DNA from 2 places in the Cohnella cellulosilytica genome. Region 2 is predicted to be linked to the other one. Evidence: predicted binding sites of a transcription regulator. Region 2 holds the regulator's gene; the other holds the start of a gene.

Region 1 (15,679 bases), on a different contig from region 2:
GAGATCGAAGCGTGGCTGAGAGATCGGGTCATCAAACCGATTGTCCGGTATAACGAGAGCAAAAAAACGGATCAATCCGCAAAGATATCCCAGGATATCATCAAGATGATCCACGAGCGCTACGACACCGATTTGTCCCTGGAATTTTGCGCCGAGCAGTTGAATTATCATCCGAATTATATTCGCAGAGTGTTCCGCCAGCAGACGGGAGTCAATTTCAGCGATTATTTGACGAGCTACCGGATGGCGAAGGTGAAGAAGTGGCTGGCCGAGACGGATATGAGAATATCCGAAATCGCCGAAAAGGTAAATTACCAAAATTCGCAAAACCTGATCCGCAGCTTCCGCAAAATCGAAGGGATGACGCCAGGTGCGTATCGGACCAAGGTGAGGAAATGATTATGGGCAAGTTCTCAAATGATTGCGAAACGCCCGAAACGCGCGGAGCAAGCGGGCTCCAGGTAGTTCTGTACAGATTATAGACACCCGCCGCCGGCACTCCTTATAGTGTGAAATACGATCCCGCCAGTTCAGTCGTCCGGCGCAATCGTACTATCACATTGGAAAGGAGGTTGGTCCGTCTATGAGCGATGCCGGTGTTTACGCAAGGGAAGGGAACGTCGGGAGAAGTTACGCGGCGACGCTTCGGAAAACGGTCGTTAAATATTATTGGCTGTATCTGATGCTGATTCCCGGGGTGCTGTATTTCCTGATTTTCCGCTACTTGCCGATGTGGGGAATTCTGATTTCCTTCCAGGATTATCGGCCGAATTTGGGGATACTCCATAGCGATTGGGTCGGATTCAAGCATTACCATCGCTTCTTCTTCGAGGCGGAATTCGGGAGGCTGTTCCGCAACACGATGATTCTGGCGATCTACAATCTCGTGTTTTTCTTCCCGCTGCCGATCGTATTGGCGCTAATGCTCAACGAGGTGCGCAAGGAAGGGTTCAAACGCACCGTGCAGACGATCGTGTACATCCCTCACTTCGTTTCCTGGGTCGTCGTCGTGGGCATCGCTTACCTGTTCTTCAGTACCGAGGGAGGCATTGTCAACGAGCTGATTGCCGCCATGGGGTTCGAGAAAATTCAGTTTCTCCTGAGCGAGACGTGGTTTCGCCCGCTGGTGATCGGGGAAGTGATCTGGAAGGAGACGGGATGGGGCACGATTTTGTTTTTGGCGGCTTTGGCCGGCGTCGACCCGCAGCTGTACGAAGCGGCGAAGATGGACGGCGCGAATCGCCGGCATCAATTGTGGCATATTACGCTGCCCGCCATTAAGAGCACGATCGTCGTCCTGTTTATCCTTCGCCTGGGAACCTTTCTGGACTCCGGATTCGAACAGATTTTCCTGATGCTGAACCCGCTGAACAATCAAGTCGGAGACGTGTTCGACACCTATGTGTACGAAATCGGCATTCTTCAAGGCCAGTTCAGCTACAGCGCCGCCGTGGGACTTTTCAAGTCCGTCGTGGCCTTGATTCTCGTGATCGGGGCGGACAGGCTGGCCAAAAGGCTCGGCGAGGAAGGAATCATGTAACGAACGCCGGAGAGGAAGGAGGAGGGGCGTATGGGGCTGGAAAGAGATTGGGGAACCAAGGCGTGGACGGGGTTCATCTACGGTTTTCTGGTGTTTTTCTCGCTGTTGGCATTAATCCCGTTTATCAGCATTATCGCCGGGTCGTTCACTTCCGCGACGGAGCTGGCCAAGAGAGGTTTTGTCCTCATTCCGACGGAGTTTTCCTTGGAGGCGTATCACTATATTTTCTCCGCGCCTACCATTCCGCGCAGCATGCTTGTCAGCATACTGGTCACGGTGTTCGGCACGCTGATCAATCTGCTGCTGACTTCGCTGATGGCTTATCCGCTGTCTCGCCGGGATCTGCCGGGACGGCGGCAAATCATGTTTCTCGTCGTATTCGCAATGCTGTTCAACGGCGGCATGATCCCTACGTTTATTGTGGTTAAAAGCCTCGGATTGATCGATACTTATTGGTCGCTCGTGCTGCCGATTGCGATTATTGCCTTTAATTTAATTATATTAAGAAGCTTCTTTCAACAGCTTCCCGAAGGATTGGAGGAAGCGGCCAAAATCGACGGCTGCAACGATCTGGTCATTTTGTTCCGCATCGTGCTGCCGCTGTCCATGCCCGCGTTGGCGACATTGGCGCTGTTTTACGGAGTGATGCATTGGAATTCCTTCTTTAATGCGATTCTCTATATTAACGATGCCGATAAATGGCCGGTGCAGGTGTGGTTGAGACAGATTGTGCTCATGAGCACGGGCGGGTTTACCGACACTTCGGCCGAAGGGGTCGTTCCGCCCTCCCAAACTATCAAGATGGCGGTGATCGTCGTTTCGACTCTCCCCATCATGCTGATCTATCCGTTCCTGCAAAAGCATTTTGCCAAAGGCGCGCTGATCGGATCCGTTAAAGGTTGATTCTTAATTCAAGGGGGATTATGAATGAGACGTAAAGATCGGATTCAACCCGGACAACTCGCAAATCTGCTTCTGTGCACATTCCTGCTGGGCGGCTTGCTGGCTGCGTGTTCGGGCAAGACGGAAACCGGATCGTCCGGCAACGCGAATCCGGCGGGCAGCTCGACCTCGGGCGGCAAGCCGCAATCGGGCGATTTCGACGAGCCGTACAAGCTGACGATTATGCTGGACAATTTCACGGCGGAGAACCCTCCGGCGGAGAGCGACGCCATGACGTTCCTCCGGGAGACGACCAAGACCGACATCGATATTACCTGGGTTCCCAGAACGAGCTACACCGAGAAGCTGAACGCTACGATCGCTTCGAACACGATGCCGAAAGTCGTCGTCAGCCTGGACATTAAAACGCCGGCGATTATCAATGCGATCCGCTCGGGCGTCTTCTGGGAGATCGGTCCTTATCTGGAGGACTACCCCCGGCTTGCGGCCATGAGTCCCGTGCTGAAAAACAACGTGCTGGTAGATGGAAAGCTGTATGCGATTCCGCGCCACCTGGATCTGGCCTCCAACGGGTTCGTGTATCGTTCCGATTGGGTGAAGGACCTCGGCATGCAGCCGCCCGCTACATTGGAAGACGTCTACGAGTTGGCCAAGGCGATGGTTCATAACGATCCCGACGGCAACGGGAAGCCGGACACCTACGGACTCATAGAGCACAACGACCCCGAAGGGTTCGATCAGGTCGTGCTGCTTCTGGGCGGGCCCTACAAATGGCTGGTGGAGAACGATGCTTTTGTCCCGTATTTCGAAACGCCGGAATATAGGGAGGCGCTGGATTTCTACAAGCGTCTGTACGACGAAAAGCTGGTGAACCAGGATTTCGCCGCAATCAATAAAGAGCAAAGAAGCGAATTGATCGAGAACGGCAAGGGCGGAATGATGTTCGCCTACGCTTATCAAATCACGGAGCGGCTGCCGATTATCCGGAAAACGGTGCCCGACGCGGATATGGAGATGGGCAATCTTGCGGGTCCCAAAGGCGAGCGGCTTATGCCGTCCCTGGGGTACACCGGATTGTATCTCATCCCGAAAAGCAGCGTGAAAACGGAGGCCGAATTGAAGCGGGTGCTGCAGTTCTTCGAGGATCTTGCCGATCCGCGCGTTCAAACCTTCATGCAGTGGGGGCTGGAAGACGTTCATTATAAAATGGAAAACGGCAAACCGGTCAAAATCGACGAGGCGCGGTATCAGACCGAAATCAACATTTTGCGCAGATTGAAACCGCATACAATGTCCGAAGCGCCGGATGGGGTCAATTCCCCCGACGTCGATAAGGTGCTGACCTACTTTAAGGAGAAAGAGGACAAGGTGGTCGGAGATCCGTCTTTGGCCTATATTTCCGATACTTACGCGGAGAGAGGCACGGAGCTGACCAAAATTATCGAAGACGCCCGCATCAAATACATTATGGGGATGATCGACGAGAACGGATGGAACGACGCCGTCGCGGAATGGCATAAAAAAGGCGGCGACAAAATCGTTCAGGAATATTCCGACCAGTTGAAGTGAGCGGGAGCGGCCGCATCAAGGAGCGGGAAGGGGAATCCCTTCCCTTAATGAGGGGAGCTATCGGAAATGAATAACGTCAAGTCCAATGAACTTAAGCTGTGCATGATCGGCGCCGGGGAGCATGCCGGCCGGAATGTCTATCCGAGCTTTGCCTTTATTCACGGCGCGAACGTGGTCGCCAATTGCGATCTGAATGTGGAAAGAGCGAGAGCGCTTGCCCGCCAGTGCGGGATCGAGCATACGTACGCGGACTATCGCGAGATGCTCGAGAAGCATAAGCCGGACGGCGTGCTCATATGCGTGGGACCGGATTTCCATGCGAAGGTATCGATGGAACTGATGCGCGCGGGCTACCACGTCTATACGGAGAAGCCGCCCGCGGTTTCGTACGAGCAAGCGAAGCAGGTCGTCGCCGTCAGCAGGGAAACCGGGAAAATATGCATGACGGGGTTGAAAAAGAGATTTGCTCCGGCTTATCGGAAGGCGAAGGAAATTTTGGACAACCCGGAAAACGGGCAGCCGGAAATCATGTCGTTTATCCGCACGGAGAACAACATGAAAAATACGGACGATCCCAAGACGCAATTTCTGCTCGACGCCTGTGTTCATCCGATCGATTTATGCAATTATTTTTTCGGAAAAGTGAAAAGCTTGTACGCGTCCCATAAGGAACCCGCTACCTATGCCATCTCGCTGAAGCACCGCAACGGCGCTGTCAGCACGATGACGTTGACGGATCGAATCAACGGACCGCGAAGGTACGAGGAGGTCACCATCGTCACGGATAAAAGCACGATCGTCCAGGTGCACGGCTCCATCGACATGCTGGCTTTCCGGGAGGGCGCGCCGATCGGCGCGTATCGCCCCGACTTTGCCATGGGCCGCTCCCATTCGATCGTGGAACAAGGCTTTTCCGGAGAAATTCAGGAATTTATCGACGCGATTCGCGAAAATCGCCAGCCCGTGTCCCATATCGAGCAATCGTCCCATGCTCCGCAAATTTACGAGGCGATCAAAAAGTCGATCGAAACGGGCCAAACGGTGTTTTTGGAGGAGGACTGAGAGATGCTGATCGGGTTTTCAAGGCCGTCGTGGGAAGCGCAGGACAGCGAGCAGATTTTCCGGCTGGCACAGGAATACGGATTGGATGGCGTTCAGGTCAAGCCGCAGCAGTACGATTCGCTTCATCTGGATCCCGATCGTTTTAAGCAGGTTTACGGGGACCGCGCCTATCTGGCCCGGGGCGGCATCATCGTCTACCTCGGACCGAACTATCGTCAATGGGAGGAAAGTTTCCCGGCGTTTCTGTCTTTTGTCCACGGAGTAGGCGGAGAACAAATCTGCGTGTGCGCCAACGTTCGCGAAAGCGATCTGGACGGGGACGGCGTGCGGGGCGTTGCCGATGTGCTGAACGAATTGGGGCGGCAGGCGAAAGACGTCGGGGCGACGGTCTCTCTCCACAACCATTCGGACGGCGCGATCTTCGAAACGATAGACGATATCGAGCGGCTGTTCGCACACGTCGATCCGACGTATTGCGGGCTTACGTTCGATACGGCCCATGCGGTCAAAGGCGGCATTGCCGATCTGGCCGGAGCGCTTGAACGCTACCGTTCGTTCGTGAACAATATCCATTTGAAGGATTTGACGCCCGACGGGGCATTCTGTCCGCTCGGTACGGGAACGGTCGATCTTCAATCCGTTATCGCCAAATTGCGGGAATGGGATTACCGGGAATGGCTGATCGTGGACGAGGAAACCAAAGGCTTAACGGTTCGGGAAGCTTTCGATCGCTCGATCGGTTACTTGAAATCGAACGGATTGTTCTCCTGAATTCGCATGAATTGGCCAAATCCCTTCGCCTGCGCGGCGAAGGGACTTGGTCGATTTTTTTATCGTAAGGATGTGTCGGAGCGTGAGCAAAAGAAATTTGATTTGGATGATACTGGCCATGACATTCGTAACCGCGAGCATGCGTCCTTCGAATACGTCGATTCCTCCTTTGCTCGTCACCATCAGAGACGATCTGGGCATGAGCAGCACGGCCTTGAGTCTGTTGGCCGTCATTCCGATTTTATGCATCGGCCTGACTTCGACCTTCGCGGCGAGAATAGGCAGACGTTGGGGCGCGGAACGCGCGATCGGACTCTCTTTGCTGCTCATTGGCGCGGGAACGGCGATGCGTTTTGCCGCAAATTCGTCCTTGTTTTTGCTGTTGACGGCAGTTGTCGCCGGAATCGGTACGTCGGTGGCCAGTCCGTTGTTTTCCAGCTTCATTAAAAGGAACTTCCCGGGACATACGGCGATCTTAACCGGAATCTATACGCTTGGCGTCGGCATCGGCGCTTCCATGGGATCGGGGCTTACGATTCCGCTGCAGCAGGCGTTTCATGGATCGTGGTCGACGGGGCTGGGGATATGGTTTCTGTTTCCTCTCGCGACATTTGTAATCTGGCTGCCGATATTCAGGAGGAAACCTGTCGCTTCCGCGCCCGATGCGTCTGCTGCGAGCCTTGTAAAGCTGCCGGTAAAAAACAAGACGGCCTGGCTTCTGACGTTTCTTTACGGCTTGCAGGCTTGCATTCACTTTATTGTCGCGACCTGGCTTGCGCCGATCGCCCAGGAATCGGGGTTCAGCGATTATATCGCCGGAATCATGCTGACCGTGTACATCGGCTTGCAGACGCTGTGCGGCTTCGGGATTGCGATTTTCGTCCAACGTTCGCCGAGTCGGGCTCCCTGGCTGATCGGCTCGAGCGCTGTCATGCTGATCGGAGTATTGCCGCTTATTTTATTGCCGCCCGCATACGGGCCGTGGATGTCGGCCGTCATGCTCGGCGTCGGCTCGGGAGGGTTGTTTTCCTTATCTCTTCTGATGCCGCTCGATCATACGAAATCGGCGCTTGAATCGGGCGCGTGGATGTCAATGATTCAACTGTTCGGCAGTCTGATCAGCGGACTCGGTCCGATGCTGATCGGCGCGCTGCGCGACGTGTCGGGGAATTATCGAAGCTCTTACGTTGCGTTGTTGATCATGTGCGGACTTCTGCTCTGGGTTTCTCTGAAAATAAGAAAGGGATTGATTCAACCGGGGGCGACTCGCGGGGGCGAAGCTTGAATGTATTTCCAAAGGTTCGGAGAAAATAAAAAACCGCCTGCCAGATTGGCGGGCGGATCAGGACGATGTCTGAACAAAGATGCCGACTCTTATTAGGCTTCTTTATAGTGGCTCAACTGGCGAATGGACAGAGCCTCTTCCAGGAGCTCGATGAATTCGTGGGACAAATTCATCTTCTTGGCTTCTCTGTAAACCTCAAGCAGGTGCTCATCTTTAAGCGGGCGAAGCAACGACGCTTTATCGCTCAGCCGACGAGCTGCAACCATATCGACGGGAGAGGAGTTCGTTCTCCCTGCTGTGGTAAGATCCTCGGACGACGTGGTTACAAGGTACGGATAAGGTCTGTCGATCATACGTTAATTCCTCTCTTCCAAAGTTCCTAAGAGATCGCTAGAACTGGGTCTTAATGGAATTCTTACATCTAACAGAATAACATGCTTTGGCGGACTAGCAGAGAGGGTATTCAAAGTTTTGAATTTATGTTGACATTATGTGGGAGTTGTGGTATTGGGGCGAAAAGGAAGAGGCTATTCCCGTCATCCTCGGATGTCGTCGGAATAGCCTCTTGGAGAATTGGACGTTTTAGCCGACTTTCTCGATGACCTTGTCGATCAGTCCGTACTCGCGGGCCGCTTCGGCTTCCATGAAGTTATCGCGGTCGGTATCCTTCTCGATCCGTTCGAGCGGCTGGCCCGTGCGTTCCGCAAGGATGCCGTTCAGCTTATCGCGCAGCTTCAAAATTCGGCGCGCGCGGATTTCGATGTCGCTGGCCTGGCCTTCGGCCCCGCCCAGCGGCTGATGGATCATCACTTCGCTGTTCGGCAGGGCGAAGCGTTTGCCCTTGGCGCCGGCCGTGAGCAGGAAAGCGCCCATCGACGCGGCCATGCCGACGCAGATCGTGGAGACGTCCGGCTTGATGAACTGCATCGTGTCGTATATGGCCATACCGGCCGTTATCGAACCGCCGGGACTGTTGATGTAGAGATGGATGTCCTTTTCCGGATCTTCGGCCGCCAGGAACAGCAACTGAGCGATGATGGAATTGGCGACCACGTCGTTCACCTGCGTGCCCAGAAATACGATTCGATCTTTGAGTAAGCGGGAATAGATGTCATAAGCCCGTTCTCCTCGATTGGTTTGCTCGACAACCATAGGTACAAAACTCATGTTTGGCGTCCCTCCTCTTGTTCTTTCGTTTTCTTATCATAACGAATCCGAAGACAAAAGTCAAAGAAAGTCAAAGAGTCTCGGGAGAGAGTTTTTCGGAGAGCGGGGAGGCGATCGGGAAAAACGGATTCTGTTCGGGAGGAGGATAAATGAATGAAAAAAACCGGCCGAGAATCTCGGCCGGTTGCGTTGTCGATTGAGTGGCGCGCCCGTGAGGAATCGAACCTCAATCTCAGCCTTCGGAGGGCTGCGTCATATCCGTTGGACCACGGGCGCTCGTTAAGTACAGCAAGAGTTATTATAGGGGATGAAGGTTGAAAATGCAAGGGATTGGGCGATTAAAATTTCGCGGGGCGGACAAATGGGACGTTGGTCGGCAGGGGGGAGAGACTGGAGGGCAAAGCCAAAGCGAGTGAGACCGGAGAGGCGGAGGGAGACGGAGAGGCCGGGAGATCGGGGACGGGGAGGAATCCGGGCAGGCGCTGCGAATTTTTTATAGGGAACTCATTCTGCATACGGTAGGAGAAGGAATGACAATGCTGCCCTTCGTTCAATTGGCGCAATTCCGGGAGATCAGGCCTTGCGTGCGCTTTGCCCATTATACGGATTTTCCGCTGGAGGTGCCCTCTCGCTATATTCGCGACCATGAGTTTATTCTGGTCGACAAGGGACGGGGAGTCCTGTATACGGAGAGCGGCTCTCACGCTTACGAGGAAGGGAGCCTGCTCATGATCCCGCCGGGGGTGCTGCACTCTTTCCGGGACGATCCCGACGCCTCGTCCGGATACGCGCATTGGGCCATTCATTTCGATTGGGAGCCGCGTTCGGAGGAAGAGCTGCTGCAGATTGTCGGAGAAGAAGCCGGACCGATTCGTCCGGACGAAGCTCCGGGAGAGGCGGAGAGCTTAGGCTCCGTCTGGCTGCCGAATCTGGCGAGAATCGACGGCGGCGGAGAGGAAATCCGCAGGCTGATCGGGAGCGTCGTCGAGGCTTTCCGCGAAGACCGGCCCTTCCGCATGCTCGAGCTGCAATCCGTCATGCTGCGGCTGCTGCTTGCTCTGGCGGAGGGACTTCGCGATGGCCGTCTGACGCATGCGCTGCTGAGCGACAGGAGAACGAAGGCCGAGTCGAAGGGCAGAGCGGACATTACCGATTATATTTTGAAAATCCACGATGCGGTAAGGGATAACGCGAACGCAGGCGACATCCACAATCGCTGGCGGGAAGACGTGTTCTTCAGCGCTTCCCATTTTCATCGTCTGTTCAAGGAGCAGACGGGGCTTGCGCCGCTGGAATACGCGACCAAGCTCAGAATGGAGAAGGGGGCGCGGCTGCTGCTCGGAACGAAGCTGTCGGTGCAGGAGATCGCCTTCGCCTGCGGCTACGAGGACAGCAAATACTTCAGCCGCTTGTTCCGGCAGCGCGAAGGAATGAGCCCGAGGCAGTACCGCGAGCACTTCCTCGCCGGAAAATGAGCGTATTCTCCACCTAATTCGATAGCCGCGCCCTCCCGGGTCGAACCGGCCGACTGCTACAATCGGCTTACGATCGACGGAGGAGGGCTATTGTATGAAATCATCCGACCTGCTGCGCGAGCGCTTCGCTTCCCATGAGCCGCCGCGCAGCTTATTTCCGTTATTGTGGCTGCACGGGGCTCCCGAGGAGACGGAGGAGGCGCTGCGCCGCGAGATCCGGGCGATGGAGGAGGCCGGCTGCGGCGGCTTTGTCATCGAATCGCGCCCGCACGCGGATTATTTGGGAGAGGGATGGTGGCGGGACGTCGGCATTTGTCTGGACGAAGCGAGAAGATTGGGCATGGACGTATGGATGTTCGACGAGGAATATTATCCGTCCGGCATCGCCGGGGGCAAAGTGTTGGACCAGATGCCCGATTATAGAATGGAGGTGCTCACGAAGGCAAGCTTCCTGTGGAGCGCCGACGGGGAAGAGCCTGGGGTGATGCCTCTGGATGCGGAGCTGTTCAAAATCGTCTGCGTTCCCGAGGCGAAGGGAGAACGGGCCGCCTTCTCACGGTGGCCGGAATGGCAGGCGTGGGCACGGGAGCGCCGGGAAGCGGGAGAGACGGCTTCGTGGACGGTCCATGTCATCGGCGTCAAGCCCTCCTGGAGCGGGCGCATGTTCGACAAGATGGTCGATTACCTGTCGCCCGAAGTGACGGACTGCTTCATCGGATTGACCTATGAGGCGACCAAACAACGTTTTCCCGAATATTGGGGCACGACGTTAAAGGGCTTTTTCGGAGACGAGACGAGCTTCGAAAACTTCGGGTCCTACGACGTGTCGTTCGGGGAGGAGACGCCCTGCTTTCCGTGGCCGACTTCGGTGCGGCGCACCTTCGAGGAACGGTGCGGGTACGATCTGTATAGCTGCGTCGAGACGCTGTGGCTGGACGGCGATGCGGAGGAGACGGCGAAGGTCCGGACCGACTTCATGGACCATCTGACAAAGCTGTTCTCGGAAAATTTCTTCGCCCGCATCCAGCGCTGGTGCCATGCGAACGGCGTGCAGTTCATCGGACACGTCGTCGAGGATAATCGGGCGCATATGAATCATGGCTTCGGCGTCGGGCATTTTTTTCGCGTGACGAAGCACTTCGATATGGGCGGCTACGACTTTGTGCTGCGCCAGGTCGATTCGGAGCAGAAAATCGCCTCCTACGAGGAGCATTTTCCGCAGTTCAGAACATACCGGGATCTTCCTTACCCCGACTTCTTCCACTACACTCTGGCCAAGCTGGCCCAATCGGCGGCGCATCTGGAGGTTGGCACAGACCTGGTCATGTGCGAGAATTTCGGCGCGTACGGCTGGGATCTCGGACTGCGAGAGATGAAATGGTTGACCGACTGGATGACCGTCCGGGGGACGAACTGGTATGTGCCGCACGCGTTTTCCCCGATTTTTCCGGACCCGGATTGCCCTCCTCACTTCTATGCGGGCGGCCGCAATCCGCAGTGGCCTTATTTCAGACAGTGGGGGAATTATGCGAACCGTTCCTGTCTGATGCTCAGAGAGGCGCGGCATATCGCCCCGATTGCCGTTCTCTATCCGGCCGAAGCGCACTGGGCGGGAGATACGAACGAGCTGGACGGGGTGTGCAAAGCGTTGATGCGGAGCCAGTACGACTTCGATATTTTGTCGATGGATCTGCTGGTCGACGAGGAACGGTGCAGGATTGAGGGAGGAGAGCTGCAGATCGGGGGCGAGCGATTCTCCGTGGTCGTGCTGCCAGGGATCGTCCGGCTTCCGGCTCCGGTCCGCGAACGGCTTAAGGCCTTCATCCGGTCGGGAGGAAAGGTCGTATCGGTGAACCGGGCGGCCGTGGAAGGCGGGGAGCCTGTCGGACTGGACGAGTTGGCGGAGCGCCTGTCCGGTTGGCTGGCGCCCGGCGTCGGAACGACGAAGCCGTTCCCGGAGCTTCGCTTCTGCCATTACGAGAAAAGCGGCTTGCAGATTTTTTTCCTCAACAACGAAAGCGTCGAAGAGACGTTCGAGGATATTGTCGAGTTTCCGGCAAGCGGAGCGATGGAGCGATGGACGCCGATGGACGGGAAAATCGAAGCGCTGCCTCTGTACGAACGAACGGGAGACCGGGTTCGCGCTCCGATTCGTCTGGAGCCGTACGAATCGTGCTTTATCGTCGTCGATCCGGACAGGACCGGACATGGAGAGGGCGCGGCGGAGCTGGGGCTCTCCAAGGAAGAATGGCATCGGGCACAGCGGTCGGAGGACGGAAGCCTCCGGCTGGCGATGCGAAGCGGGGAACGGCGGATCGAGCCATGGAGCGCGACGGCCGTTCGCAGCCCGCTGCCGGAAGCGCCCAATGTGGATTGCTTGTCCGGACTTGGCGATTGGGGCCGAATCGAGGGGATGGAGACGTTCTGCGGCAGCGTCGATTACGAGGCGTCGTTCCGGTTGGACAGCTTGGAGGAGAGCTTCTCGCTGGATCTGGGGCAGGTGGGAGAAGTTGCGGCGCTCGCGGTGAACGGCCGGGAGCTGACTCCGAGGCTGTGCCCTCCGTATCGTTGGGAGCTTCCGTCAGAGGCGCTCAGGCTCGGCGAAAACCGGGTCAAGGCGACCGTGACGAACACGCTCGGTCCGTATTTCAGGGAGGACGATTTCCGCAGGGACGTCCCGGCGCCGGCCGGTCTGATCGGTCCGGTGACCTTGACGGCTTGGAAAAGCCGAGCGGCATTGGAGGAAAGGAAGGGATTCGCATGATCGGCATTCCTTGTCTATGGCACCCGTCGCCCAGTCGGTCTCAGAACGTCTACGTGCTTTTTCAGGCGCGAATTTCCGGCCCGGCAGCCGGTGTTGGCCGGCTGCGGCTGCGCGTTTTCGGCGTCAGCCTGTATCGACTGTATTGGGACGGGGAGGAGCTCGGGGAAGGTCCGGCTCGCTTCTCCCCCGATCGTCCGGAATACGACGAGCTGGAGTTGGCGTTAGAAGGTGGAGAGCATGTCCTCTCCGTGATGGTTCACGATTACGGCGTGCATACGCGCATTCTGATGGGCGGAATTCCGCCGTTCCTGCAATGCGAGGCGATCGGACCGGACGGGGCGCTGCCGCTCGAGTGGAAATGTCGGGAGCTGTCGGCCTTCGGGCCGACCGAACGCAGGGTGAACGGACAATTGGGCTGGATGGAAAACTGCGACACCCGGCTGCTGCCGGACCTGCGGCTGGCCTTCGACGGAGCCGGCTGGACGGAGCCGGTCGTCGTCGCGAAGCCGCTTGGGGAAGCGGCGTACGGCCCCAAGACGATCGGAGATTGTCTGAGCCTGCCCGTGGAGGCGGAAGAGATCGCCCGAGGCGCGTACGCCGATCGCTTCGGCTACGTCGACGACGATCCTCCGCTGCGGTTTCTCAGCCGCGATCTGCGGCCGGACGTTCCGGCCGACGGTTTCTGGGTGCGCTACGATCTGGGCCGGATCGGCCTGTACCGGCCGCGAATCGAGATCGAGGCGCCCGCCGGGACGATTGTGGAGGCGGGCTACGGCGAGACGTTAACTGACGGGAAGGTGCATCCCGTCATCACGCTTTCCGCCAGCGCCTCCTGCAACATGGATCGCTGGGCAGCCCAGGGAGGGCGGCAGACGCTGCAGACGTTCGTTCCGCGAGGCTTTCGGTATTTGGAGGTGCATGTCGCCGCTCCTTCGTCCGAGGCTCGGGTATTGCGGGCGGAAGGGGCGATGCGAACGCTCTACGACCGTCCGGCGGGAAGCTTCCAATGCGCCGATCCGCTCCTGAACGAGATTTGGAGCCTGGGCGCCAGGACGCTGCAGGCCTGCTGCGAGGACGCGCTGATCGATACTCCGACGAGGGAGCGGGGACAGTGGCTGGGAGATGCGGCGGTAACCGGAATGGAAACGCTGAGCGTTGTCTACGGCAGCCTGGAGCTGGTGCGAAGAGGACTGCTGCAGGCCTCTTACCGGAGAAGAAGCGAGGACGGACTGGCGGCCGGACTGTGCCCGGGACAGGAGTCTTATTTGACGTCGTACGCGCTGTACTGGATCATCGGCTGCGTGCGGTACAGCCGGTTGACCGGAAGCGCGGAGCTGCTGCGGGAGGGCTACGATACGGCCGAGCGGACGCTTGCTTTCTTTTTCTCGCACAAGGGACCGAGGGGGACGAAGCCTTCCGGCGAGACGTGGGATTTCCTCGATTGGGGGCATGAGGTCGCGCCGGGCGAGATCAACGTCAGCTTAAACCTGCTGCTGCTGCTGGCGCTGGAAGAGATGGCGGCCTGGGAGCGGACGCTCGGCAAGGCCGAACAGGCGCGACGGCGGCTTGCGCAGGCGGAGGAGCTGCGGCTGCTCGTCAGGGAGACGTACTCGACGGCGGAAGGGCTGCTCGCCAAGTCGGTTCCCGCGGAAGGGGAGAATCTGCCGAAACGGAGACGGGCCGGGTTCCACGCCACCGTTCTCGGCTTGCTGACGGGCATGTTCGAAGACCGGACGAAACCCGCGGCGATCGGGTTCGTCAAACGGCATATACAGAGCTGTTTTCCGAACGATCCGGAGGCGCCGAGACTGTCGCGGCCGGATGCGGCAAGCGATCGGCTGATCACCCCCAGCTTTGCCCATTTTTCGCTGCAAGCGTTGTGGGAGGCCGGGGAGGCCGATTTCGTGCTGGGGCAGTATCGTTCCTGCTGGGGCTGGATGCTGGAGCAGGGCGCGACGACGCTGCTCGAGGTGTTCGACACGCGCTGGAGCCATTGTCACCCGTGGTCCGCGGCTCCGACCTGGCAATTGTCCCGCTATGTGCTCGGACTGATTCCGGACCCCGGCGAGCGCGATTCGCGCCGGTATCGTTTGCGGTTTCGGCCCGGTTCGCTGCCGTTCGCCTCGGGAGTCGTCCCCCTGCTGACCCAACAGGGAGAGTCCGTCTCAGTTGAATGGTCGCGCGCGGACGCGGGCGGCTGGACGTACTCGCTGCGGACCGACCGGCCGCTGCGGATTCGCATAGAGGGCGGAACGATCGTGCGGCAAGCGGTCGACGGCAAGGAGGAAGACAGAGGCGGATCGGGGCTCGGGGAATGGCTCGAGGTTCGCCGCAGTCTGGAGCTGACGTTCTTCGGATGAGGGATGGAAGAGGGCGGGATTCGCGCGGGCGCGCGGTTCCCGCCCTCTGTCGTTTGCGCGCGGAGGGTTGGAGGGGGGCAGGCCGCTCAAGGCTTTCCCGTGTTCGGGACATGGAGGAGATTTTTCGCGGGGATATTATGCGGAACGACTCTTGCAACAAGCGCGAAAATTAGCTAAGATATAGGTGGGACTTAAATTGATGTGGCGGGACGTTTTATGTCCAACGGAAGCTTCGCATCGTTGCCGACGATGACCGTTCGGTCTCAGGAGGATAGGCGGAAGAATGCGAAAAATTATCGATATACAGAAGAAGCTGCTTCCGGACCTGCTCCGGGTAATGGAGACGAGGTACGACATTTTGCACCGGATTTATCTCGAGGGCTCGATCGGTCGGCGCACGCTGGCGACCAGCCTGGGGATGACGGAGCGGGTGCTTCGTTCGGAGCTGGAGCTGCTCAAGTCCCAAGGGCTGCTGGATACGGCGACGACAGGCATGACGTTGAGCTCCGACGGCAGGCAGCTGGTGGAAGACATGGAGCCGATCGTTAAGGAACTGTTCGGCTTGTCGGATCTGGAGGACGAGGTTCGCGAGGCTTTCGGGCTGAAGCGGGTGATCGTCGTTCCGGGCGATTCGGACGAATCCGATCACGTCAAGGCGGAGCTGGGCAGGGCGGGCGGCCGCGTTCTTCGCGAAAGTCTCTCCTCGGGCGACGTGGTCGCCGTCATGGGCGGCTCGACGATGGCGCAGATGGCCAAGCAGTTTTCCGCGCTTTCCCAGATGAA
Region 2 (15,679 bases):
TCTTCCTCGTCGATGACGAGAGCGTGGCCTTTGGAGATTTTGCCGAGCAGCAGATCCTCCGACAGCCGATCCTCGATATGCTTCTGGATCGCCCTGCGCAGCGGACGCGCGCCGTACTGCGGATCGTAGCCTTCCTTCGCCAGGAACGCCTTGGCCGATTCGGTCAGCTCGAAGCTGACGTCGTGCTCGACGAGGCGCTTGCGAAGATCGTCGGCCATCAGCGTTACGATCTGCGCGATGTGCTCCTCGTTCAGCGGGTGGAACACGATCGACTCGTCGATCCGGTTCAGGAACTCCGGACGGAACGACTTCTTCAGCTCCGAGAGCACCTTCTCCTTCATGTTCTGATAGTCGCGTCCCGCATCCTGCGCGGCCGTGAAGCCGAGCGTGGAGTTTTTCTTGATCTGCTCCGCGCCGACGTTGGACGTCATGATGATCAGCGTGTTGCGGAAGTCGACCGAACGGCCCTTGGAGTCGGTCAGACGGCCGTCCTCAAGCACTTGCAGCAGGATGTTGAACACTTCCGGGTGAGCCTTCTCGATCTCGTCGAGCAGCACAACCGAGTACGGCTTGCGGCGCACCTTCTCGGTGAGCTGGCCGCCCTCGTCGTAGCCGACGTATCCCGGAGGCGCTCCGACCAGACGGGAAGTGGAGTGCTTCTCCATATACTCCGACATGTCGATGCGGATGACCGCGTTCTCGTCGCCGAACATCGCTTCCGCGATCGCGCGGGCCAGCTCCGTCTTGCCGACGCCCGTAGGTCCGAGGAAGATGAAGGAGCCCATCGGGCGCTTCGGATCCTTGAGACCGGCGCGGGCGCGGCGAATGGCGCGGGATACCGACTTGACGGCTTCCTCCTGGCCGATGACGCGATCGTGCAGGATGCTTTCCATCTTCAGCAGGCGCTCCGTCTCTTCCTCCGCGAGCTTGCTGACCGGAATGCCGGTCCAGCTGGCCACCACTTGCGCGATATCCTCGGGCGTGACCTCGGAATCGGTGCGGCCTTGCTTTTCCTTCCACTGGTTCTTCGTGAAGTCGAGCTCCTCGCGGATTTTCTGCTCGGTGTCGCGCAGAGCGGCCGCTTTCTCGAATTCCTGGCTCTGAACGGCGGCGTCCTTCTCCTTGCGGATATCTTCGAGACGCGTTTCGAGCTGCTTCAGGTTAGGCGGTACCGTGTAGGAATTGAGCCGAACCTTCGACCCCGCCTCGTCGATCAGGTCGATCGCTTTGTCCGGCAGGAACCGGTCCGGAATGTAGCGGTCGGACAGCTTCACCGCCGCGTCGATCGCCTCGTCGGTAATTTTCACCCGGTGATGCGCCTCGTAGCGATCGCGCAGGCCGAGCAAAATTTGCACCGCTTCCTCCGGCGTCGGCTGATCCACCGTAATCGGCTGGAACCGCCGCTCCAGAGCCGCGTCCTTCTCGATATATTTGCGATATTCGTCCAGCGTCGTCGCGCCGATGCACTGCAGCTCGCCGCGCGCCAGCGCCGGCTTCAAAATGTTCGAGGCGTCGATCGCGCCTTCCGCGCCGCCCGCGCCGATGAGCGTGTGCAGCTCGTCGATGAACAGGATGACGTTGCCGGCTTGACGGATTTCGTCCATGATTTTCTTCAGACGGTCCTCGAACTCGCCGCGATACTTCGTGCCGGCGACGACCGAGCCCATGTCCAGCGTCATGACGCGCTTATCGCGCAGCGTCTCGGGAATCTCGTTGTTGACGATGCGTTGGGCCAGCCCTTCGGCGATCGCCGTCTTCCCGACGCCAGGCTCTCCGATGAGTACCGGATTGTTCTTCGTCCGGCGGGAGAGCACCTGGATCACGCGCTCGATCTCCTTCTGCCGACCGATGACCGGATCGATGTGTCCTTCCCGCGCGCTGGCGGTCAGGTCGCGGGCCAGGCCGTCCAGCGTCGGCGTGCTGACGTTGGCGGACGGACCGTGGTTCTGCGACGCGCTCTCGTTGCTGCCCAGCAGCTGCAGCACCTGCTGGCGCGCCTTGTTCAGGCTGATGCCCAGGTTGTTCAGCACCCGGGCCGCGACGCCTTCGCCCTCGCGAATGAGGCCGAGCAAAATATGCTCCGTGCCGACGTAAGTGTGGCCCAGCTTGCGAGCCTCGTCCATCGACAATTCGATCACCTTCTTGGCGCGGGGAGTATAAGCGATGTTGGTCGGCTGCTCCTGTCCGCGGCCGATCAGCGATTCGACCTCGTCCTGGATTTTCTCGAGTCCCAGTCCGAGAGCGATCAGCGCCTTGGCGGCGATGCTCTCCCCTTCCCGGATCAAGCCGAGAAGAATATGCTCCGTACCGATATTATTGTGTCCCAGCCGCACCGCTTCTTCCTGGGCCAGGGCCAATACCTTCTGCGCACGTTCCGTAAATCTGCCAAACATCATAAGAAACACCTCCAATAAATTTAGAATAAAACATTTATGAAAGAGTTGCCAGTCGGGAACGGATGAATTCCGCCCGCGATTTGTCCCGATCCTCCGGGCTCATCGCTTCCCCGTACGTCAACTGGAGAAAACCGGGCTGCGTGGAGACGAGCAATTCGTTCAGCGCCTGCGGATCGACCTCCGGCAGCAAGCCCAGATGGGAGCCGAGCCGAATGTCGGACAGCCGCTGCGCCGCTTCCTTCGAATCCATGATCAGCGCCTGCGTCAGGATGCCGTACGATCGGCGAACGCGGTCCTCGACGCGCAGTCTCGATTCGCCCAGCAGCTTCGCCCGCGCCGACTTCTCGTGCTCGATGATCTGGCGCGCCACCTGGAACAGGTTGTCGATGATCTCCTGCTCCGACTGCCCGAGCGTCACCTGGTTGGACACCTGGAACAGGTTGCCCGTCGCTTCGCTGCCTTCTCCGTAGATGCCTCTGACGGCCAGCCCGACCTGGGTTACCGCCGACAAAATCCGGTTGATCTGCCCCGTCATGACCAGCGCGGGAAGGTGCATCATGACCGAGACGCGAATTCCCGTGCCGACGTTCGTCGGACAGCTCGTTAAGTATCCGTACTTCTCGTCGAAGGCGTAATCGACCTGCTCTTCGAAAATATCGTCGATCTTGCTGGCCGAATCCCAGGCCTCGTTCACCTGAAACCCCGAGCATAAACATTGAATGCGAAGATGGTCCTCTTCGTTAATCATTACACTAATCTCTTCGTTCGGACTCAGAATCAGCGCTCCCGCCCGGGATTCGTTCGCCAGATTCGGGCTGATCAGATGCTTCTCGACCAGCACGAGCTTCTCCAGCTCGGTCAGCTCCGACAGCCGGACCTGCTCGATCTTGCCGAGCCCGTTCAGACGGCCGTTCTCCGCCACGGCGAGCAGCTGGTCCGCGACCGCCTGCGCCTGCTCCGAACTCGCCATAAGCGGGAAAGGCCGGTTGCGCAAGTTGCGGGCGATTCGTACGCGGCTGCTGATCACGACCTCCGACTCGGGGCCGCTGCCCTTCATCCACTGACTAAGCGCCTGCTTCGTGAATTTTCTTTTCGCCATCGTTCATCCCTGCCTTTCAGCCGCTCATTTCGCTCTCGAGCTCGCGAATCCGGTCCCGCAGCTGAGCCGCGGTCTCGAAGTCCTCGCGCTCGATCCTGCCCTGCATTTCCTTCTTCAGCTGCTCGATTTCGCGCTTCGTCTTCAAGTGGCCGCCGGCCCGCTTCGGCACCTTGCCGACATGGACCGTATTGCCGTGCACCCGCTTCAGCAGCGGGTCCAGCCGCTCGGCGAAATGCTTGTAGCAGTCGCTGCAGCCGAACCGGCCGACTTTGGCGAACTGCGCATAGGTCATCCCGCAGGTGTCGCATTTCACTACCGGCGGCTTGGCCGTCTGGCTGCGGGATTCGAAATCCATCAGTCCGGAGAGCAGATTATGGATGGAAAATCCGCCCGCGGTTCCCGGAAGCAGCTCCCCCTTCTCCCTGGCGCACGTCTCGCAAATGTGCAGCTCGGTTTTCTCTCCGTTGACGAATTTCGTAAAATGAAGCGTAGCCGGCCGTTTGCCGCATTCCTGGCATTGCATAGCTCTCAGCCTCCTCTCGTCATTTCGCAAGCAAGGCGATCAGCATCGCCTTGAGCAGCTTCGCCCGGATCTCGTCGCGGATCGGAAGCTTCAGCGCCAGCGTGTCGCGCGAGACGGCCGCTTTCAGCAAATAAGCTTCCCGTTCGGTCAGAAAACGGGCTTCCTCCAGCTGGTAGATCAACCCTTCCGCCGTCGTCTGGTCGATTCTGTCCCCGACCGTCTGGCGAATATGGCGCTGAACCGCCTCCAGCGAAGGAAGATCGACGCGTTGGATGCGAATGTACCCGCCTCCTCCACGTTTGCTTTCCACGTAGTAGCCCTTCTCCAGCGTAAAGCGCGTGCTGATCACATAGTTGATCTGCGACGGCACGCAGGAGAATTTGTCGGCGAGCTCGCTTCGCTGAATTTCGATCGCGCGCCCCTGGTTGCTCTCCAGGCTTTGCTTCAGATAGTGTTCGATAAGATCGGATATATTACGCACGTCAGGCCTCCTTTCGGCACGGTTCTGACTTTGACTTTCTTTGACTATATCTCTATTATACGCCGTTTCCTTTAAAATGCAACATGCCGAAGCCCCCTCGAGAAGGAAAATCGACCAACTAAAAAAAGAATTCCGATCGGGGGGAGGAGTCGGAGATCTGACCCTCGTTATTCCCCCGAATCGGATCAGCTCGAAGCGAAATTTCCTTGACGCAGCCGGCCGAGGATCGTTCGACCGACCGTCTCCGGGGAGAAGAACGTCCGAATGGTTCTCTGACCGTTGGCCGCGATCCGCCGCCGCCACTCTTCGTCGTATACCGCCTTCCACATCAGGTGCACGGCATGTTCCAGATCGGGCTCCGCCCATAGCTGATGCGCTTTGTACGGACCGTAATGGCTGCCGACCCGGATCAGCGAGCAGCGGACCGCGCCGGAATTCGTCTCGTCCATGAAGTCGACGTTGCCGGACCAATGCGTGCCGATGACCGGCTTGCCCAGATACATCGCTTCGGCCAGAGGCAGTCCGAAGCCTTCGGAGCGATGCAGCGCCACATAACAATCCGCGCACGCAAGCAGAGCGTTGGCTTCGGAACGGCTGAGCACCCGGTCGATGATCCGCACGTTCGGCAGCCCCTCCGCCTCCTGCCGCAGATTGTCGGATTCCGCCTGCTGCGGATTGTTCATTTTGATGACCAATCCGGCCTGCATGCCGTATCGCTCGACGGCCAGGCGGTAAGCCTTCAGCACGGCGGACGGATTTTTGCGGGAGGAATAGCTGTACGTATCGTACATGCACAGGAACAGAAACCTGCGCCGCGGCAAGCCGAACGCCGTCCGGTCCGTCCCTTCGGGCACCTCCACGCGGATGCCGTGCGGGACGACGGAGACGGGAACGGGCGATTTCTTCGCCACGCTGTCCCGGACGAAAGCCGAAGGCACCCACACCTCGTCCAGATGACGAAAGCCTTCGGCGTATTCGTCCGGGAATTCCGGAAGCTCCCAGTGCCAATATCCGATGTTGTGCCTACCCCCGAACCAATCGTCTCCGAGCTCCGCATAGGCGACCGGCATCTGATCGGCATTGATGTGGAACAGGTTGACCGGATAGAGCGGCTCTTCGATCTCGGCCGACCTCCAGGACAGATCCCGGTCGCGCGAAAAGTTGCCGCCCGAGAAGTTCAGAATGCCGAACGGAATCCCCGCCTCGCTCAGCGCTCCGGCCGCCAGCCGGCACGACTCTCCGATTCCCATCTCGTACCTCGCATAGCCGATCAGGTTAACGCCGGACATATCGCCATCCCCCTGTCCCTCCTAAGCGTAGATCATCGAATCGATGACCGGATGCCAGACGACCGGATCGACGCCGTACTCGATCGGGACGAATTGTCTGGCCCAGGCCATCAGGCTGTGGCGGCTTGCCCCCTGGGGTTCCGGAAACAGCCGCTGCAGGTCGACCCGGGTCTCGTAGATTTCCCTCAGCAGGTTCGGCAGCGGGGCGCTGGAGGTTGCCGCGGTAAACAACCAGCGATAGAAACCGTTCGGAGTCAGCGTCTGGAACGGATTGCCGAAATGCGCGGGCGCTCCGAGCTTCCGGTACAGCTTGCGAACGACGGGCGGCACGACGACGCCGTTGTCGAAGTAATTGTAAGCGTAGCGCCAGCCCGCGGACGCGGCGTAACCGTTCGCGATCAGGCGGGAGACGTATCCCTGGAACAGCCCGTACAGGTCCGGGAAGTCCGTCCATTGGTGACGCGTCTGATGCTTGGAGATGCGGACGAGATCGGCGGACAAACCGCTGAAGTGGTAGAAAACGACCGGCTTCCCGCCGATTTCGTACATGCCGTTGCGGTGGACGATCGGGCGTTCGTGCAAGTTCCAATAGGCGGCATTGTAGGCGGGGTCCTTCCAAATCCGAACGCCTTCGAACAGGGCGGGAACGAAGTCGATCCATTTCTGGTCGACATGATAACCCCGGGCCGGGTCCATCACGCACTCTCTCGTTAATCTGGCCTTCCACCAGTCCAGCATGCGCAGCGCCTCATCCTTGCGGGACAAAGCGATAAAGCCCAGATTGTAAACCCCGGCTTGCAGCAGCTCCGCCTCTCCCGGCTTCTGCAGATCGGGCGGGAGAGGGGTGAGAATATGCGGGGTCAGCACGATCGAATACCGCGGCAGCCGGCGGTACAGATCGTCCATCCGCTGCGTGACGAGAGTGTCCGGGTCCAGATAGACGATCGATTCCAGTCCGCGCCGAACAAGCAAATATTCCAGAAAAAACGGTTTGACCGCCGTATTGAACTCCGTAATATCGTACTGAAATCTCATGTCGGGGGATGACGGCAAGCCGATCTCCGGCAAGCGCACCCATTCGAACGACGGTTCGCTGGCTTGGATCTGCCCTTCGTCTTCGTCCGCCAGCAGGACGTACACCTTGCCCGTCGGATGGTGCTCGAGGAACGACTGCGCGAGCGTACGGGCCATCGCAATATAGTTTTTGGAGATTATCGTGCATAGATTATCCATTCGGCCGGCTCTCCCTTCAAGGCTGCGAACGCCAATATTGAAGGAGATCCTCCATCGTCCGCTGGAACGGAATCTCCGGCTTCCATCCCGTCGCTTCCTGAAACTTGCGGTAATCGCCGAGCAGAATCTGCACGTCAGAAGGACGCAGCCGGCTCGGATCGGTCTGTACCTCGATGCTGACGTTGCTGAAGCTGAGCAGCGTGTTCAGCATCTCTGCGATCGTGCAGCAGGTTCCCGAGGCGATATTATAGTTTTCTCCCGGCTGCCCCTTCTCCAAAGCCAGCCAGTAGCCGCGAACGACGTCGCGGACGTCGGTGAAATCCCGCTTCGCCTCCAGATTGCCGACGTGGATAACCGGCGCTTTCCGACCCTTCTCGATATCGACAATCTGCTTGGCGAAGTTGGACGTGACGAAGTTCTCTCCCCGGCGCGGTCCGGTATGGTTAAAGGTGATGGTCCGCACGACGTGGAGGCCGTAGCTTCGATGATACTGGTAGCCCAAGTAATCCTGGGCAACCTTGCTGATCGCGTACGGACTTAACGGGCGCAGCGGATTCGTCTCGCGGATCGGCGTCTCCTCCGGCTCCACCTGGCCGTATTCTTCGCTCGAGCAGGCGATCTGGATTTTCGCCGGCAATTCGAACCGGCGGACGGCTTCGAACAGATTGACCTGTCCGGCGACGTTGTTGTGGATCGTATCGATCGGCGAATTCCACGACGTCGGCACGAAGCTCTGCGCCGCGAGATGGAAAATGAGGTCCGGCCTCTCCCGGCCGATCAGCGTCTCGACCGAGAACGGATCGCGCAGCTCGCATTCCGCGAGACGGATCTCTTGGCGCAAGTGCGAGATATGATCCATGCGGCTTCGGTTGCGAATCGTTCCGACGACTTCCACGCCCTGCCGCAGCAGGAACTCCGCCATATGACTTCCCACGAAACCCGAAATGCCGGTCACGAGCGCTTTCATCAACCGACGCCTCCTCCCTGTTTTTCCACGTGCTGAACGATCGATTTCAGCTTCTGCTCCATCGACTTGTGGCAGATTAACACGCCCTCCGCCGTAGAGACGATAATGAGCTCCTCGGCTCCGATGACGATCGTCTTACGGCCTTCGGAAAAAATAATATTGCGGCTCGATTCGAACGCATGAACGGCCCCGTGCAAAATATTGCCGTTTGAATCGGCGTCCTCCTCGCGGATTCTCTCCAGCGACGCCCAGCTCCCCATGTCCTCCCACTCGTAGCGGAAAGGCAGCGTGAACAAATTGTCCGCCTTCTCCAGAACGGCGTAATCGACCGATATTTTCGGCAGGCTCGCATACACCCGTTCAAGATTCCGTCCGGCCTCCGTCAGCGCGCCCCACAGGGCCGGCTGGTGCTTCTCCATCGCTTCGGCGATCGTGGACGGCCGCCAGACGATAATGCCGCTGTTCCAGAACACGTCGGGCTTCGCGACCAATTGGAGCGCCGTCTCCCGATCCGGCTTCTCGATAAACGAGACGACCCGGCGCGCCCCCTCCGGCCTCTTGTCCCCGGAGGTCAGAATGTAGCCGTAGTTCGTCTCGGGACGCACTGGAACGATGCCCAGCGTCACGATCGCGCTGGAAGCTTCGGCGATCGTCTCCGCCTTGCAGAACGCTTCGTACAGCGCCAGAATATTCGGGATATGCTGATCGGACGGCATCATGACGAGCGTCTCGTCGTCGTCCAGCCGAAGGAAGTGCAGCGCCGACAGCGCCGCGCAGGGCCCCGTATCCCGCTGCACGGGCTCCAGAATCAGCCTGGCGTCGTCCAGCTCCGGCAATTGCTCCAGAACGAGCGCCCGATACAACTCCGCGGTGACGACGTAGATTTGCTGCGGAGGCACGATTCGGGCCAGGCGGCGATAAGTGAGCTGGAGCATCGTCTCCTCCGAGGTTAACGCGAGAAACTGCTTGGGCCGATCCTCCACGCTTCTCGGCCACAGGCGGCTGCCCTTCCCGCCTGCCATTATGACGATTTTCATGTGTCAGATCCCCTTCGCTGGTATCAACGGATTCCGATCTCGGCGGATCGACCGCTGCAAATGCACGGTTTATTGTATGGACGGCCCGCCCGGATGGCATGGACGATTAACTACCGCGCGCAAAATGGTCCTTCCGCCCTGTTCCGCCGATACGTTCGGGGAGGCTTCAATTCATGCCGAGCAGCTGCCTGATTTTGCCCCCGATCACGGAGGGGGAATACTCGAAATGCACGTCGAACGCCGCTTTTCTGCTGATTCTCTCCCGCTTGGAACGATCCTCGAACAGCTCCCGCATCGCCCCGCCTACCCGGTCCGGCCGAATATCGGCCCACATATGGCTGAAGTAATATTCCGGACGCTCCGTCTGCAGCTTGGCGTCGACCGGCACCAGTTCCTTCTCCGGCTCGATCAGCACGCTGTTGACTCCGTTCATGAACTCCGTGTATCCTCCCCAGTTCAGGCCAATCGCCGGTTTGCCGAGCGCCATCATTTCCATCGCGGGCATTCCCCATCCGGCCCGGTCCACGGACACGTAGGCGTCGCAGCTCGAATACAGATCGATAAGCTCCTGCTCCCCGAACGGCTCCACGATGACGAAGATTTGCGAGAACAGCCGGTCCGCGGGTACGTAGGAACGAATGACCGCCATGACGTCCTCCGGCTTGTAGCCGCTGTGGACGTACACCTTCAGCACGAGCGACACGTCCTCCGTCCGGTCGAACTCCCGGCAGAACGAATAGATCAGCAGATCGACGCCTTTGCGAAAATCAAAACCGAACACGTACAAAAACGAGAAATTTCTCAGCGGCGGAGTAAACACGATACGGTTATAGGGTCTGCCCGGATAAAAGCGCGTTACGTCGATCGGATAGGGAACGACGCGCAGCTTGCCCGGATCGACGCCGCTTCGCGAGAACGTCTCGAAATTGAACTTGGAGGGCACCCAAACCTCGTCCAGTTGATTGCACAGGTGCGGCCAATCCCCGGGAACGCGATCGGTCTCGAACAAGGTGACGCCGATCGTTCTCGCGACCTTTACCGCGGGACGATGCATTTGAAAATGGGGCGGCACTCCGTGCTGGATGCAGACGGGACGGTCGCCGATCTCGTCCGTGGACAAGCTCTCCAGCCATTTCACCGTCTCTTCTCCGATTTCCGTCTTGTGCCGGCTGGCCATCGTCGGCGCGATGTAGACGGGGATTTCCGCCGCCTCCAGCGCCCGCAAATAGTTGCGCGATACGTTCCCGTAGCCGCCCATATCGTAAACCGGGCCGACCCAGTAGACTCCCGTACAGGTCAACGAGCATCGCCTCTCCTTCTTCGCCACTCCCGTTTTTCGTCAGTATATGAACGCACAGGCGGCGTTGCTTCGCATCCTGGCCATTAACGCGTCCCGCACCGACATTTGTCCATGCACATTAACGTTCGCCGCATATACTTCATTACTGGTGTGAATTATCTATCCCGTTAAAGGAAGGAGCTCGCCCTATGGGAATTGCCGGCCTGGAGCTGTTCAACTACTTCTTGTGCGACCTCGAGCCTCTTCCCTACAACCGGCTGCCTTACGGCAACTGCTCGGAGCGCACGATAGAGATCCCGATCGCCATTCGCTTTCTTCGCCGGATGGAGGCGGGGCTTCGCGAGCCGTACCTGGAGATCGGCAACGTCTTCGCCAACTACTTGCCGCTGCTCGATCCGCACCCCGAGCTGACAAACCGGATCGTCCTCGACAAATTCGAGGAGGCTCCCGGCGTCCTGAACGAGGACCTGATGGATTACCGGGAGAAGCACGCCCTGATTCTTTGCCTGTCCACCGTGGAGCATATCGGCCAGCATGCGTACGGAGAGCAAAAATCGGGCGACCGCGAAGCCCCGCTGCTCGCCCTTCGCCATCTGTATAATTTGCTGAAGCCGGGCGGCTCCGCACTCGTTACCGTGCCCTTCGGCAAATTGATGGACATGGGGTGGCTCATCCAGTTCAGCGACGAGTACCTCCGGCTGTTGACCGACAGTTACGGCGTTCCTGCCGAAGCGCTGGACGTTTCCTACTTTCGCAAGCTCGATATGGATATGCATCTGAACAATCCGAAGCAGTGCTGGATTCAATGCGGCAAGGAGGAGCTGGCGGATAAACGCTTCGACAGCCCGTTCATGTTCGCCAACGGCATCGCCGTCATCCGCATGCGGAAAACCGGTCCCGACGTTATGACCGAACCGCGCCCCCACGAGCCGCTGACCTTCGAGCCCGCGCCGACCGTATCCAGCGTCTACTTCGCCCCTTTTGTCCGGCCCGCGGGGTTCGACAAGGACGGCTACTTTCCCGCCGCTCGGCCCGGCTACGTTTTCTACGGTCCGTCGTTGACGCTGGCTCCCAAAAGCTACGTCCTTGAGGCTTCGTTCGAGATCGAAGGCCCCGGGGAGTTTACTTTGGAGGTGACCTCGAATCGGGGGCGCCGCCGGTTGTGGAGCCGTAAAATCGTCCGCAGCGAACGGCTGTCGGCTCCGATCGAAATCAAGCGGGAAGAGCACCAGTCGGAAATTCGCCTGTATCAGCATAATGCCGCGAACTGCCGCGTGCGGGTGCCTTGTCTCGTCCTGAACGAGGCGTAAACGAATCTAGGAGGAATCGAATTGTTCGATCTGACCCGACCTCACGTCTACGTAGGTGATCACACGATATTGACCAATTTGAATGCCGGTCCCGCCATGTTCCTCGATTTGCGCGATCCCGTCTGCATGGCGATCTATCTTACCGGGGAATGGGAAGGCTGGCTGACGGGAACGTTTCTGTCCGTCGTCAGACCGGGCATGATCGTGCTGGACATCGGCTCCCACAGCGGCTACTTTACGCTGCTGGCCGCCCAGCAGGTCGGTCCGACGGGCTACGTTCACGCGTTCGAGCCGAATCCGTTCCATCATAAAAACCTGATCAAGAGCGCGTCCGTCAACGGATACGCCCACGTGCTGCTTCACCGCGTGATGGTCTCGGATAAGAACGGCGAGGAAGTGATCGAGACGAAAGGAGACGGCGGCTCAAGCATCGTCTATCCGGCTCTGGCTCCGCTTATTCCGCCGACGAAAACGAAGGTGCGCAAAGCCATCCTGAAAGAACTGATCGTCCCTCATACGAAGGTGGACGTCATCAAGATCGACATCGACGGCGGAGAGCCGTATATTATGGACAGTCTGTTCGAGGTGATTGACGCGAGCGGCCGAATGGTGATCTTCATGGAGTACCTGCCTCTGCTGTGGGGAGGCCACGATCCTCGTCCGATCATGCAGAGATTTTACGACCGGCGTTTCGCGATCTTTAACGTGGCGATGGACAGATCGGGCATGAAGCCCGTTACGATAGACGAGCTGGCCGCTCACAAAGGCCATCTTCACTGGGATCTGATCATGGTGCGCCATTAATTGCGGTTGGAGGCAGAGGGATAGCGGACTTTAGACCCGCTCGCTGAATCGCCACCAAAAAAACGAGGCGCGTTCGCTTCCGGAGAATAAGCGGGAATTGGTTTCTCGCTTGCATCCGAAGGGACGCGCCTCGTTTTTTCACAGCTTCTCGATAATTAAACCGATCGAAGTCGATACGTACTGGCCGAGCTGAAGCCGGAGGTGTACCGGATTGTTGTACGGCGGAAGATCGACGTAGGATTCGAACGGACCTGCCCCCGCCGTATAATCCACCGTAATCCGGTAGCCTTCGCTTCTGAGTTCCGCGACCATCGCCTCGATATCTTGATTGCGGAAAATGACGAGCACCGGCGCTTCCAGCGTATCGACGTTGGAGGTCAGATTATACTCGGTCGTATGGACGGCAATTCCTCCGGGGCGAAGGCATTTCATCTGGTTGACGATAAACCGTTTGCCGTGCTCGATCGAACCGAGATGCTCGAAGCTGCAGGAGGACCAGGTAAAATCGAATTGCCCGGTATAGCCGGGATTAATATTGTTCATATCCGCGCTCTCGTGAGTGACCAGCTGTTGGAACTGATGAGGATCGCATAGTCCCCGCTCGTTCAAATCGGCCAGGCCGACGGCGTGCTGGTTCGTATCGACCCAGCCCTGCGCCTTGGCGCGCTCCACGTCCAGATCCGTCGCCACGATCTCGACTCCCTGCGAGGCGAACGCGGCGGCAAGCGGCTCCTTGCCCACGCCGAAGCCCAGCCCGCGCCGGAACGGCATCAGCTTGCCCCGCTGGCGAAGCGCCTCATAGATGTAACACCACTCCCATAGCTTGCGGTGATATCTCATCGCCTCGTTCAGCTTGACGCAAGCTTGGATAAACCACGGCTGCGTAAAATCCGTTTCCCGGCACAATTGCGATTGAAGCATCGCGCGCCCTCCTTCGTTACGTGTTTCGGATTTGCGGAACGCCTCCCGGACTTTCTTGAATCCGCCATAGCACCGTCGGATTTTCGCCGAAGGAGCTGCTCCGCTCGACCGCCTCCTGCAGCGCCTCCGAGAAGCCGGACAGCGAATGGCTCTCTCCCATATATTCGAGCCCGCGGGCGGACAGCGACTCCCTCTCCTCCTTGTTGCGATACAGCCTGGACATCGCCTGCAGCAGGGCAGACTCCTCCTCGTCATCCGGCTGGATTTTCACCGCCGAATCGTCGGGAACGAGACGGCAGAGATCGCCGTCGTACAGAATCGTCGGGATGCCTGAAGCGATCAGCTCGAGAGCGGCGTCGGGAGAAGGGTCCGCCTGCGGATCGCTTAGTGCGATTGCAGCGTGCGCTTTGGCCAGCTCCCGCCGGATTTGCGCGCGCTGAGGCTCTACCTTGAGACGAACGTACGTCTCCAGCCCCAGCCCGGCTACCCATTCTCCTAGCTCTTCGAAGGACGGGTTCTTGCCCCCGGACAGAATCGTATAGACGATAGAGGAGCAGCCTTCGTCGATCAGCTTGCGCAGGCAGCGGAGAATAAGCCGGTAAGGAGGACGGCTGCGATCGGCGGACACGGTGGCGAAGCGGAACGGCGCTCGGCCTCCCGGATTTCCGGCTGCGGACGCCATCGCGGGGGCGGGTACTTCGATCACGTTGCGATATTGCCGGTGCAGCAGCCGATCTTTCGTCCGGCTGCCATAGACGATGATCGATTTCGCATGCTCGAGGTAACAGCGATCCACGGGAACGGCGGAACGAAGCGCCGTTCCTCCGAGCACGGCGTCCATCCATAGCGGAGCGGCGGCCGGTCCGAATTCTTTGTCCAGTGCCCGATAATAAGCGTGAAGATCGTTGCGCTCGACCGTACGCCTCCAAATCAGCTCGTGCAGATGATTCCCGTTCAGGACGACGATGCCCGGAATGGTCTCCATGGCGGCCAGATAAGGTACGACGAACGAATGCCGTTCCTCGTTGCCGATCTCGTAGATGACATAATCGTATTTCGTCTTGCGGCTGTCGAACTCGGTGTGGAGATACACCGCGATCGGGCTCTCCTCCGTCCGCTCTTCCTCGGCCGAATCGTCCAGCAGCTCTTCCACGAACACGTCGATCTCGCCGCGGTTCGTCAAATAGGGGACCGTGTGAAAAAGAGCGCCGTAAGCCCCGGGATAAAAGGAATGCCGCGGAGCGAAAACGGCGATTCTGCGCCGGTAAACCTTCTCGTACCCCTCCGTCACTTTAAGCGCGACCGATTCCCAGTTGTAGCGACGCGCCTGCTCCAGTCCTTTGACCGCCAGCTCCCGCGCCAACTGGGGGTTGCCCAGCATATGGACGATGCCGTTGGCGATGCTCTCGCGGCTGGCCGGATCGACCTGATACACGGCCTCTCCTCCGATCTCCGCCAGCGAAGAGTTGTTGGAGGTCAGCACGGGCGTCCCGCAGGCCATCGCCTCCACGATCGGCAGCCCGAATCCTTCATAGAGCGAGGGGAAAGCGAACAAAGCGGCGCCTCCGTACAGCTCCACCAGATCTTCGTCCGGCACGTAACCCGTCACGACAAGCGAACCCCCGTCTCCGAGCAGACGTGCCTGTTCGAGCATCGCCCTTTTCTCGTCCTCCGAGGAATTGTAGACGATGACCAGCTGATAGCCGTTGGCCAGCAACCGATTCGCGCTCACGAAAGCCTCGATGAGTCTTGCCAGGTTCTTGCGAGGATCGTCTCCGCCCGTGCAGAGCACATAAGGTTTCACGATGCCGTAACGGAGCGGCGCCGCGGGTACCGCTCCCGTCGGCAGCGGCTTGAACTTCGGATCGTAGCCGCCCATGACGACGCTGATCTTGGCGGGGTCCATTCCGGTCAACCTGACGGCATCGGTCTTCGTCGTCTCCGAGATGGCGTAGATGATGTCGCACGACCGGATCATCTCGATGACCTTCATATAGATCGGCCTGACAAAATCGTTCATGTACTGATGCTCCAGCACGAGGGGGATGACGTCGTACAGCGTGGCGGCCACTCGGGTGTAGCCGAACCAGGCTTTGTTCAACATCGTATCGCTGTAGGCCTGGAACAGATTCGCCGGCAGATGGAACAAGTTGAACGGGCTCGTCATATGATACAGGTCGATCCGATTGCGGTACAGAAATTGCTGGAGTTGGTCCTTCAGGTAGTCCGCGCCCTTGCTCACGTCGGGATAGAAATAATAGAAAGAATCGCTCGTCTCCTGCTTCAAGATCGCTTCGATCATGTTTTGCGAATAGCGGC

Evidence for each region. Region 2 encodes CtsR, which represses protease genes until heat stress. Its sites were predicted from a motif close to ATGGTCAATAAAGGTCAAACA; they were not measured.
Region 1: clpP (ATP-dependent Clp endopeptidase proteolytic subunit ClpP) is a predicted target of CtsR. The motif match lies at 8,354-8,374, and genes of this name have one in related genera.

The regions. Positions count from the first base shown of each region.
Region 1 covers NZ_JBHMDN010000007.1:341,773-357,451, reverse strand. The annotation lists gene ACFFT4_RS04650 (helix-turn-helix domain-containing protein) at 1-399, shown strand, start outside; gene ACFFT4_RS04645 (ABC transporter permease) at 584-1,540, shown strand; gene ACFFT4_RS04640 (carbohydrate ABC transporter permease) at 1,571-2,443, shown strand; gene ACFFT4_RS04635 (extracellular solute-binding protein) at 2,468-4,012, shown strand; gene ACFFT4_RS04630 (Gfo/Idh/MocA family protein) at 4,079-5,074, shown strand; gene ACFFT4_RS04625 (sugar phosphate isomerase/epimerase family protein) at 5,078-5,845, shown strand; gene ACFFT4_RS04620 (MFS transporter) at 5,928-7,130, shown strand; gene ACFFT4_RS04615 (sporulation histidine kinase inhibitor Sda) at 7,223-7,483, opposite strand; gene clpP (ATP-dependent Clp endopeptidase proteolytic subunit ClpP) at 7,713-8,297, opposite strand; tRNA gene ACFFT4_RS04605 (tRNA-Arg) at 8,499-8,573, opposite strand; gene ACFFT4_RS04600 (AraC family transcriptional regulator) at 8,828-9,772, shown strand; gene ACFFT4_RS04595 (glycosyl hydrolase) at 9,867-12,536, shown strand; gene ACFFT4_RS04590 (family 78 glycoside hydrolase catalytic domain) at 12,533-14,896, shown strand; gene ACFFT4_RS04585 (sugar-binding transcriptional regulator) at 15,180-15,679, shown strand, end outside.
Region 2 covers NZ_JBHMDN010000022.1:941-16,619, reverse strand. The annotation lists gene ACFFT4_RS17540 (ATP-dependent Clp protease ATP-binding subunit) at 1-2,396, opposite strand, end outside; gene mcsB (protein arginine kinase) at 2,431-3,495, opposite strand; gene mcsA (protein-arginine kinase activator protein McsA) at 3,512-4,018, opposite strand; gene ACFFT4_RS17525 (CtsR family transcriptional regulator) at 4,038-4,499, opposite strand; gene ACFFT4_RS17520 (glycosyltransferase family 4 protein) at 4,685-5,788, opposite strand; gene ACFFT4_RS17515 (hypothetical protein) at 5,810-7,021, opposite strand; gene ACFFT4_RS17510 (GDP-mannose 4,6-dehydratase) at 7,038-7,988, opposite strand; gene ACFFT4_RS17505 (mannose-1-phosphate guanylyltransferase) at 7,988-9,025, opposite strand; gene ACFFT4_RS17500 (glycosyltransferase) at 9,192-10,325, opposite strand; gene ACFFT4_RS17495 (class I SAM-dependent methyltransferase) at 10,514-11,635, shown strand; gene ACFFT4_RS17490 (FkbM family methyltransferase) at 11,657-12,439, shown strand; gene ACFFT4_RS17485 (class I SAM-dependent methyltransferase) at 12,578-13,360, opposite strand; gene ACFFT4_RS17480 (glycosyltransferase) at 13,377-15,679, opposite strand, start outside.